One region of the Plantactinospora siamensis genome, then DNA from elsewhere that is predicted to be linked to it. Evidence: riboswitches for the same ligand, from Rfam matches in the RefSeq annotation. Region 1 holds a riboswitch; each other region holds the start of a gene.
What was found. A riboswitch is a leader RNA that binds a small molecule or an ion and turns the genes downstream of it on or off. The one in region 1 is predicted to bind cyclic di-AMP.

Region 1 (3,264 bases):
TTCTCGGCCGGCAGCCCGAACGAGTCCCAGCCCACCGGGTGCAGCACGTCGTAGCCGCGCTGGAACCACCAGCGGGCGATGACGTCGCCCAGCGCCCACGCCTCGGCATGCCCCATGTGCAGGTCGCCGGAGGGATAGGGGTACATGTCCACCAGGTAGCGCCGCTCGCGGCCGTCGTCCCGGCGCCGGAACGGGTCGAGCTCCGCCCAGACCTTCAGCCACTTCTCCTGTACGGCCCGGACGTCGTACGTCGGTGCCGGCTCGCCGCGGTGGTGGGACGTGGCCGGCGCGTGCTCGCGCATGATCGGGTCTCCTCGCGCTCTCGCTGCTGCCGATCGACGGGCCCGGGGTCGGGCGCGGCCACCACGGCGCGGTCGATCGGCGGGAGCGCGGCCCGGGCGGGTCCTGGGCACAAAAAAGCCCCTCGGGTACGAGGGGCGGCCGCGCTGTCGGTGGTCCCGGCGATCAGCGCGGCTCGGTAAGGCGGAGAAGCGTTCCCATGCCGTCAGGGTACGGCAACGTCCCCCGTGCCGGGCGTCCCTTTTCCGTCGGTTGCACATATAGCAATGTGAGCATACATTGGGCCACGGGTCCGGACGACGACGGAGGGTTGACGGGTGGGCGCGGGTCACGACCACGGGCAGTCGGTGCACGCCGCGGGCCAACACCGGGGACGGCTGTGGGCCGCCGTCGGCGTGCTCACCGTCCTCATGCTGGTCGAGGCCGGCGCGGCCTTCACCACCGGCTCGCTGGCGCTGCTCTCCGACGCGGGCCACATGTTCACCGACGTGCTCGGGATCGGGATGGCGCTCGCGGCGATCACCGCGGCGCGGCGGTCCGGCAGTGACCAGCAGCGGACGTTCGGCCTCTACCGGCTGGAGGTGCTGGCCGCCCTCGCGAACGCGGTGCTGCTGTCCGGCGTGGCCCTGTACGTGCTGGCCGAGGCGGTCCGCCGGTTCACCGACCCGTCCCCGGTGCTGACCGGTCCGATGCTGGTGGTGGCCGTGCTCGGCCTGGCTGCCAACGTGGTGGCCTTCGCGCTGCTGCGCTCCGGGGCGCAGGAGAGCATCAACATGCGCGGCGCGTACCTGGAGGTGCTCGGCGACCTGCTCGGCTCGCTGGGGGTCATCATGGCCGCCGGCCTGATCGCGCTGACCGGATGGTGGTGGACCGACCCGCTGGTGGCGGTGGGCATCGGCCTGTTCATCCTGCCCCGCACCTGGCGGCTGGGTCGGGCGGCGGTGCGGATCCTGGTGCAGGCCGCCCCCGAGCACCTCGAGGTGCCGGCGGTGCGGGCCCGGCTGTGCGCAGTGCCGGGGGTGGCCGACGTGCACGACCTGCACGTCTGGACCCTCACCTCCGGCATGGAGGTGGCCTCGGCCCACCTCACGGTCCGGCCCGGCGCCGAGCTCGGGGACGTGCTGGCCGCGGCGCGCTCGGCGCTGCACGAGGAGTTCCGGATCGATCACGCCACGCTGCAGGTGGAGCCCGAGGCCCGCCCCGACGGCTGCGGCCGGACCGACTGGTGATTAGGAGATCCTTAATTTTCACCCGACCGGTCCGGCTTTTCGGACATTCCGCCCGACGCACCGGGCGGCCACCGGGACCGCTCCCGCGCCCGCCCGTAAACTCGGCCCCGGCCTCTCGCCGGTAGGCGCCCACCGGCGCCTGCGAGAAGCCGCCGCCTAATCGCGCTACGCGAGCCGGGGAACCACGTACCAGGGGTGCATCCGCGTCATGCGGTAGGGATCTTCCGTCCCGAACCCGTCAGCTAACCCGGTCGGCGGCTGACGGAAGGACGCTTCATGGCACCTGCTCGACGCACCGCCGCCGTCATCGCGGCGCTTCTCGGGGCGGCGCTGTCGTGCGCCGTGCCCGCCCTCCCCGCCTCGGCGGGACCGGTCACCGCGCTGGCGGCCGCGCCGAACGGCACCGACGACGAGGGCGGCAGCGACACCCTCCGACAGCAGCTCGACGCCGCCTCGCGCGGCTACCTGGACGCCAAGGCCAAGCTCGACAACTCGACCAAGCGGCAGAAGGAGCTGGCCAGCCACCTGGACAGCCTCGACGGCGAGGCGCGGATGCGCAGCCAGACCGTCGGGAACCTGGCCGGCGCCGCGTACCGCACCGGCCGGATCGGCCCGGTCACCGCGCTGCTCAACTCCGACTCACCGGACGGCTTCCTGGACACCGCGGCCCGACTGCAGGTCGTGGCCAGCAACGAGGACAGGCAGCTGCGCGCGCTGCTCGACACCCGCGACCAGGAGAGCCGGGCCAAGCAGGCGGTGGAGAAGGAGATCGCCGAGCAGCGCACCCAGCTCGCCGTGATGGGCAAGCGCAAGCAGCAGGCCGAGCAGGCCCTCGCGGTCGCCGCACGCGGCCGGAGCACCGCCGGGTCCGGCGACACCGGCGACACGGGCAGCCCGGGCGGCACCTCGACGGCGGTCGCGAAGGCCGCGCCGCGCAACTCCGACGGCTCCTGGCCGGCCGAGTCGTGCAGCGTCAACGACCCGACCACCACGGGCTGCATCACCCCGCGCACCCTGCACGCGATGAACGAGGCCAGGGCCGCGGGCTTCACGCACTTCGTCTCCTGCCACCGCAACGGCGGGTCCGGTGAGCACCCCAAGGGGCGGGCCTGCGACTTCGCCGCGGCAAAGGGCGGCTTCGAGGGCGTGGCCAGCGGCGCCGACAAGACGTACGGCAACAACCTCGCGGCGTACTTCATCAAGAACTCCGACCGGCTGGCCGTGCTCTACGTGATCTGGTTCAAGCGGATCTGGCTGCCCAGCAGCGGCTGGAAGGCGTACAGCGGCGGCAACGGCGACCCGTCCAGCGATCACACGAACCACGTACACCTGTCGGTCTACTGACCGCACGTTCCCGGCGGCGGGGCCCGGTCGGCCACGCCGGAGACTTCCGGGCCGTGGAGTTCTGTACCGGCTACGGCCGGTACAGAACTCCACGATCTCGCGCCACGGGTTCGGCGGGCGGACCGGCGGCGTCGGGGCGCACGGGCGCGGCGGCGCGGACGTTCCGGCGGCCCCGGCGGGTCCGCCCCCAGGGCTTGAAGCTCGACACGGCCGTCATGAAGATCAGCAGGCTGGACGACACCGACGGCGGGACCACCAGATCGATCCGGCTCCGCATCGGCGCCGCCCCGCCCAGCTCGCCGAGCCCGCGCACGGCGGGCAGCAGCACGAACAGCACCAGCCCGAGCATGGCGCTGGTGATCAGCAGCTTCACCACGACCCAGCGGTGGCG
Region 2 (3,264 bases), on a different contig from region 1:
CGGCAGCCAGCCGCAGGCCTGGCTGGCATCGACCACCACCAGGGCGCCGTGCCGTCGGGCGGCCGCCACGATCTCGTCGTACGGCGCCACCGACCCGTCCGCGGATTGCACCAGGCTGAACGCCACCAGGTGCGTCCCGGCGTCGATCGCGTCGGCGAGCCGTGGCGCCGGGACGGTCCGCACCCGCACCCCGCGATCCGCCTGGGCCAGCCAGGGAAAGAGGTTCGACGTGAACTCGATCTCCGGCGCCAGGACCACGGCGCCGGACGGGAGCGCCGACGCGACCGGCGCGAGCAACGCGGACACGGTCGCGTTGAGGGTGACGTCGGCCGCGGACACCCCGATCAGCTCGGCGAAGATGGCCCGGGACCGTTCGCTCGCCGCCCCCCAGCCCTCCCAGGAGGTACGGCCGACCCGCCAGTCGGCCAGGGCCGCCTGCAGCGCGTCCCAGGCCGGTCGGGGCGGCAGGCCGTAGCTCGCCGTGTTGAGCCAGCCCGGTTCCGGCTCCCAGAGCCGCTGCGCCTCGGCCAGATCCATGCCGGCCACCCTATGCCGGCCGGGACCCGGGTCCCTGCGGCCCCGGCCCGCAGGCCGGCCGGACCGCGCCGATTTGGCCCGGACATGCCGGACGCCCGGCCGAACCGGCCGGGCGTCCGCGTGGTGCCGTGGAGCTGTCGATCAGAGGCTGAGCCGCTGACCCGGGAAGATCAGGTTGGGGTTGCCACCGACCGTCCGCTTGTTCTCCTCGTACAGCGCGTGCCAGCCACCGGAGACGCGCTGCACCTCGGCGATGGTGGACAGCGTGTCGCCCGGCTTGACGACGTACGCACCGGTGGCCGCGGCCCGGCGCGCGGTGGTCCCGGCCGGGGCGCTGTGCCGGGTGGTGCTCTTCGGCGCGTGCCGCACGGTGCTCTTCGGCGCGTGCCGCACGGTGCCGCGCGAGGCTGCCCGCTCCGACCGGTGGTCCGACGAGGAGCCGGAGCTCGACGACTTCGAGCTGTAGTGCTTGGTCGAGCCGCCCTTCTTGCCACACACCGGCCAGGCGCCGATGCCCTGGCCGCGAAGCACCTTCTCGGCCACCGCGATCTGCTCGCCGCGGGAGGCCAGGTCGGCGCGCGAGGCGTACTTGGTCCCGCCGTAACCGGCCCAGGTGCCCTTGGTGAACTGCAGGCCGCCGTAGAAGCCGTTGCCGGTGTTGATGTGCCAGTTGCCACCGGACTCGCACTGTGCGATGGCGTCCCAGTTGACGCTGGCGCTCGCCGGAGCGGCCGGGCCGAACAGCGCCGCGACGCCGGTGACGGCGCCGACGGCCAGCGTGCCGACGGCGACCCGACGGGCGGTGACCCGGCGGTGCCGGGCGGTGTACTGCGTTGCCATGTGGTTGCCCTCCACGCCGACGAGGTGAGCTGTCGGGTTCGGGCCGAGTTGCCCGGCCGCCGTTGGCGGCTTCACCCCGAGGTGACGTGCACCGAGGAACGTTGGGTCCCCCGCTCCATGCCCCTTGACTGGGTCCCGACGGCCGGCGGCATGGATTAGGCGTTACCGACCTCGGTGCCCGCGATTGCGGACCTCAGCGACGTTAGGCGGCGTTTCTCGCCGCCGCCCACTGATTGTGGACTTACTCACCAGTCAGCACTCAACGCTGCTATTCTGCCTGGTTGGCCGGTGTACCCCGACTTTCGGGCGAGGTGTGGCTGGTCTTCAGCCCGCGGCGAACGCGGCCGGTTCCGGGTCGCGGCCCGGCCGGCGTACCGGTCGAATGGGGTGATGGAGCAGACACGAGCCGGGGCCGCGGCGGGGCGGGCGGCGTACGACGGCATCGCGGACTGGTACGAGCATGAGTTCCTGACCGCACAGCGGGCCGCCGGGGACCCGCTGGGGATCCGGACGGCGCTGGCCGGGCTGCTGGGCCCGGGCCGCGGCCCCTGCCTGGAGGTGGGCTGCGGCACCGGAGAGTACGCGGCGCAGCTGCGCGGGCTCGGTTGGACGCCGGTCGGCGCGGATCTGTCGGCCGGCATGCTCCAGCACGCCCGGGACCGGCTGCCCGCCGTCCGCGCCGACGCGGCGCGGCTGCCGTTCCGGGACGGCTCGCTGCCGGCCGTGACCGCCGTGATGGCGCACACCGACATGCCCCGGTACCCGGACGTGCTCCGCGAGGTGGCCCGGGTGCTGGCGCCGGGCGGCGTGTTCGTGCACGTGGGCGTGCATCCGTGCTTCTGCGGCGGGTTCGCCGACCGGACCGACCCGGCGGCCGTGGTCATCCGGCCGGGCTATCTGGACGGTCACTGGACGATGGAGTCGTGGAGTTCGCAGGGGCTGCGGGACAAGGTCGGCGCCAGCCACTGGCCGCTGCCGGAGCTGCTGCACGGCGTCCTGGCCGCCGGGCTGACCCTCGACCGGTTCGCCGAGGGCGGGTCACCCGTGCCCACCATGCTCGCGTTCCGGGCCCGGAGGCCGGCCTGAGACCGCCCGGCCGGCGGCGGCGATCCGGTGTCCGCCCCGCGCGGGCTGCGGGGCATCCTCGCCGTCCATCTTGGGCGACGGCTCAGCCGGCCTCGCCGGCGAGCGGACCGGCGGACCGGGACGCCGGCGACAGCGGTACGGCCGCCACCTCGTCGGCCAGCTCGGCCTCCCGGCTGATCAGGTCCGGTTCGTCGGTGGGACGGCCGCGCGGCGTGAGCAGCGAGGCCACCGCGCCGATCAGGGCCATGACGATGGCCAGCCAGAACACGATCACCAGTCCGTCGTGGAACGGGCCGGAGATGAGGTGCGGGAAGAACTGCCGCCCGGTGAGCGTGTGCGCGTTCGCCGCCGGCAGCGCGCCGAGCAGCGCGGGGCCGAGCAGCGCGGCCATCGGGTTGTAACCGAGGAACGCGGCGAACAGCGTGCCCACCGGCGGCAGCTGGGCGATCGTGTGCGCCGCCGACGCCGGTACGCCCTGGGCGGTCAGTCCGGAGTCGAGGGTGCCCGGCAGCGACGAGGCGAGTCCGGCCACCATGAGCGAGAAGAACACCCCGATCGACAGCACCATGCCGGCGTTCTGGAACGTCGCGCGCATCCCGGAGGCCGCGCCGCGCAGCCGGGCCGGGACGCTGGACATCACCAGTGAGGTGTTGGGGGCGGAGAACAGCCCACCGCCCAGGCCGTTGAGGAACACCAGGATCGCGAAGACCGGATAGCTGAAGTCGCTGGGGATCAGCAGCAGCCCCGCGAACGACCCGGCCATCACCACCAGGCCGCCGGCCGCGAACAACCGCGCGCCGA
Region 3 (3,264 bases), on a different contig from region 1:
AGCGGATCGTGTAGTTCCAGCTCACGTACGTCGGATCCTTGATCAGGTCCAGCGTCGTGGCCCAGCTGCCCTCGGTGTCGTGGATGACGATGTAGTCGATCTTCTGCCGGGCCGGCCGGTTCGACAGGTCGTGGTTGCCGTAGTCGCCGGCCGTCGGCCCGTACTGCTCGTACGGCGCCGGCACGTCGATGCAGGCCACGTCCTTCGGGCACTCCAGGCCGTCCGGCCGCGGCTTGGGCGCGCGCAGGCCCAGCCGGTTCAGCCAGGAGCGGACCGGGTCGATCGCGCTCGCGGCCAGCCGCAGGTGGTGACCGTCGTCGGTGGTGCGCTCGGCGCCGGTCCGGATGGTGGCGTACACCTCGTTGGCGAACGCGGCCGCGGCGTCCGCGCTGTCCGCGCCGGAATACCGGGCCACCGCGCCGTACCAGGCCGCCGGGTCGCTCGCGCTCCCCGTCGGTCCGGCCAGTTCCTTCTGGTACGACGCCAGCAGCGCGGCGCCGCCGCGGATGTTGCTGGCCGGGTCGGTACGCAGCGCGCCGGCGCCGGCGCCGGTGAGCTGCTCGGCGGCGTCGACCGTCTGCAGGGACGCGGCCGGTGGCGCGTCGTCGGCCCTGGTCGCGGGCGGCTGGGCCCGCATCGGTCGGGCCGAGTCGCCGCGGGCGTCCTCGGCCGGGCCGTAGTGCCCGGACACCGGCAGCGCCCGGACGTGCGCGGCGTCGGTGAGGTGCATCGGGCCGTATCCGGCCGCGGTGCTCGGGGCGCCGGCGTTGGTGTCCCAACGCGACTCCAGGTAGGAGACGCCGAGCAGGACGCTCGCCGGTACGCCGTACTCGGCGGCCGCCGAGGCGTACTCTTGCTGCCGTGAGTCGTCGGATCCGGCGGCGACCGCCGGCGTACCGGTCGGGGCGAGCGACGCCGCGCCGACCAGTGCGGTGCTGAGCAGGATCCTCCTGCTCAGTGCGAGTTGCGGACGGTGCATCGAACCTCCATTGCCTGGCTGTGGGCTCCTGGTCACCCTCGTCCCTGCGGCGCTCGGCGTCAATAGACTCCGATCGGTCGGCAGGCGGCGTAGCTTTTCTTCATTTCCGACACCCTCCGCTACTGACCGTTATACATAACGATGGAACTTGCGCGTCGGCTTGCGCTGGCTCCCGGCGCTTACCTACTCTTGGTCACCGTCGAGCCGGTATCAGATCGTCCAAGGGGGACGGCAACGGCTCACACCGCCGAATCGTTGTATGAACCGGGGACCCACGTCCCAGGGGTGAATCCGCGGAAACGCGGTAGGGCGCCTTCTCTTCCGCCCGAACCCGTCAGCTAACCCGGTAGGCGGGGAAGGGGAGAAGGAGTACCAGCCTCGGTGGCAAGCCATGCCCCGCGGTCGGCTCCGGTACGTCCGGCTCGCGCCGGCGCCGGACCCCGGTCGCGCTCGCGTTGGTCAGTCGTTTCCGTCGCGGTAGCAGCGGTCGCCAGCGTCATGGCGATGCTGATGGGTGCCGCGCCCGCACACGCCGATCCGTCGACGGCGGAGATCGAGAAGCAGATCGACGACGCCTGGAACAAGCTCGAACCCACCATCGAGAAGCACAACGCCGCCAAGCAGGAGCTGGACGCCAAGCGCAAGCAGGCCGACGCGCTGGAGAAGAAGATCCAGCCGCTGCAGCTGCAGGTGGACCTCGCCATGAACAAGGTCGGCGGCTTCGCCGCCGAGGCGTACAAGGGCGACCAGGCCTCGGCCATCAACGCCATCCTCACCACCGGCAGCCCGAACGCGCTGGTGGACCAGCTCGAGCTGCTCGACCACTTCGCCCACCAGCAGCAGCAGGACGTGCAGGCCGCGTCCGACCTGCGGGCCAAGTACGCCGCGCAGAAGGCGCCGCTCGACCTGCTGGTGGCCCAGCTCACCGAGCAGGAAGCCGAGCTGGCGCAGAAGGCCAAGGACATCAACACCGAGATCGACCGGCTGCAGAAGCTGCGGCTCAAGGTGTACGGCAACGGCGGGGGCGGCGTGTTCGCGCCGGCGCCCTGCCCGGCCAAGTACCCGGGTGGCGACGCCGGCAAGGTGGTCAAGTTCGCCTGCAAGCAGATCGGCAAGCCGTACATCTGGGGCGCCGATGGTCCGAGCACGTACGACTGCTCCGGCCTCATGCTGGCGGCCTGGGCGCAGGTCGGGGTGAGCCTGCCGCACAACGCCGCCCAGCAGTACCACTCGATGCGCCACGTCAGCCGGTCCGAGCTGCAACCCGGCGACCTGGTCTTCTACAACGGCCTCGCGCACGTCGGCATGTACGTGGGCAACGACTGGGTGGTGCACGCGCCGCAGAGCGGCGACCACGTCCGGATGAAGAACATCGACAAGGGCAGCATCGTCGGCTACGGCCGGCCGGGCTGACCCACCCCGCTGTCCGCCCGGGCCCCGGGGTCGCGCACGCGACCACCGGGGCCCGGTGTCGTTGCGGGCGCCGGGCTGAAGCGACACGGTCCGGCACGGCGTGATTACCCCCGCCACGCTCGGCGTTTCCGTGGTCCTTCGTACACGCGTTCGATAGAATGATCCCATGGCATCCTGGACCGAGTTCGCCACCGACGAGCCCCAGCTCGCCGCGGCCATCCGTGGCCTCCTCCAGCAGTACGGGCCGGGGCTGGGTTACCTGGCGACCGTGCGCGCCGACGGTGGCCCCCGGGTGCACCCGGTGTCCCCGGTGATCACCGCCGACGGGCTCTACTGCTTCGTCGTCGACTCACCGAAGCGGCGCGACCTCGAACGGGACGGGCGCTACGCGCTGCACTCGTTCCCACCCGAGGACAGCGACGACGAGGCGTACGTGGCCGGTCGGGCCCGGCCGGTCACCGACCGCGCCCGGGTGGCCGAGCTGGCCGGCTCGCTCCGCGCGGCGCCGCACGTGGACTGGCGATTGTTCGAGTTCAGCGTCGACGTGGCCATGGTGGCCCGCCGGGGCCCCGGCGCCGGCTCCCTCGACGGCGCCGGGACGGACCGTCCCGGCGTCCAGGTCTGGCTCGACCCCGCAGCCGCCGCCCAGAGTGAAAGGAAGGGCCCCCTGTTATCGCTTTCTGCATAGGAAGGGCCCCTTCTTAACGCCAACCGGCGCCGGCCCCCGCGTGGGGCCGGCGCCGGTTCGTGGGTGGGGACGGGGGTGCGGCGGCCGCCGGGCGGGGGCCCGGCGGGGTGCGGCGGCCACCGGGCGGGGGCCCGGCGGCCGGTCGATCAGGAGGCGCGGTACGTGTTCCAGCCGCTCAGCATCC

Region 2: linked by a shared signal. The riboswitch ahead of ACFFHU_RS21605 (transglycosylase family protein) and the one ahead of ACFFHU_RS20250 (coiled-coil domain-containing protein) in region 1 are both predicted to bind cyclic di-AMP.
Region 3: linked by a shared signal. The riboswitch ahead of ACFFHU_RS03365 (C40 family peptidase) and the one ahead of ACFFHU_RS20250 (coiled-coil domain-containing protein) in region 1 are both predicted to bind cyclic di-AMP.

Annotation. Positions count from the first base shown of each region.
Region 1 covers NZ_JBHLUE010000016.1:626,813-630,076, forward strand. The annotation lists gene ACFFHU_RS20240 (leucine--tRNA ligase) at 1-302, opposite strand, end outside; gene ACFFHU_RS20245 (cation diffusion facilitator family transporter) at 618-1,529, shown strand; cyclic di-AMP (ydaO/yuaA leader) riboswitch at 1,673-1,802, shown strand; gene ACFFHU_RS20250 (coiled-coil domain-containing protein) at 1,806-2,873, shown strand; gene ACFFHU_RS20255 (hypothetical protein) at 2,944-3,264, opposite strand, start outside.
Region 2 covers NZ_JBHLUE010000017.1:237,248-240,511, reverse strand. The annotation lists gene ACFFHU_RS21610 (aminotransferase class V-fold PLP-dependent enzyme) at 1-537, opposite strand, end outside; gene ACFFHU_RS21605 (transglycosylase family protein) at 679-1,377, opposite strand; cyclic di-AMP (ydaO/yuaA leader) riboswitch at 1,378-1,549, opposite strand; gene ACFFHU_RS21600 (class I SAM-dependent methyltransferase) at 1,768-2,463, shown strand; gene ACFFHU_RS21595 (MFS transporter) at 2,546-3,264, opposite strand, start outside.
Region 3 covers NZ_JBHLUE010000002.1:396,834-400,097, forward strand. The annotation lists gene ACFFHU_RS03360 (N-acetylmuramoyl-L-alanine amidase) at 1-979, opposite strand, end outside; cyclic di-AMP (ydaO/yuaA leader) riboswitch at 1,215-1,347, shown strand; gene ACFFHU_RS03365 (C40 family peptidase) at 1,484-2,392, shown strand; gene ACFFHU_RS03370 (pyridoxamine 5'-phosphate oxidase family protein) at 2,559-3,080, shown strand; gene ACFFHU_RS03375 (zinc metalloprotease) at 3,227-3,264, opposite strand, start outside.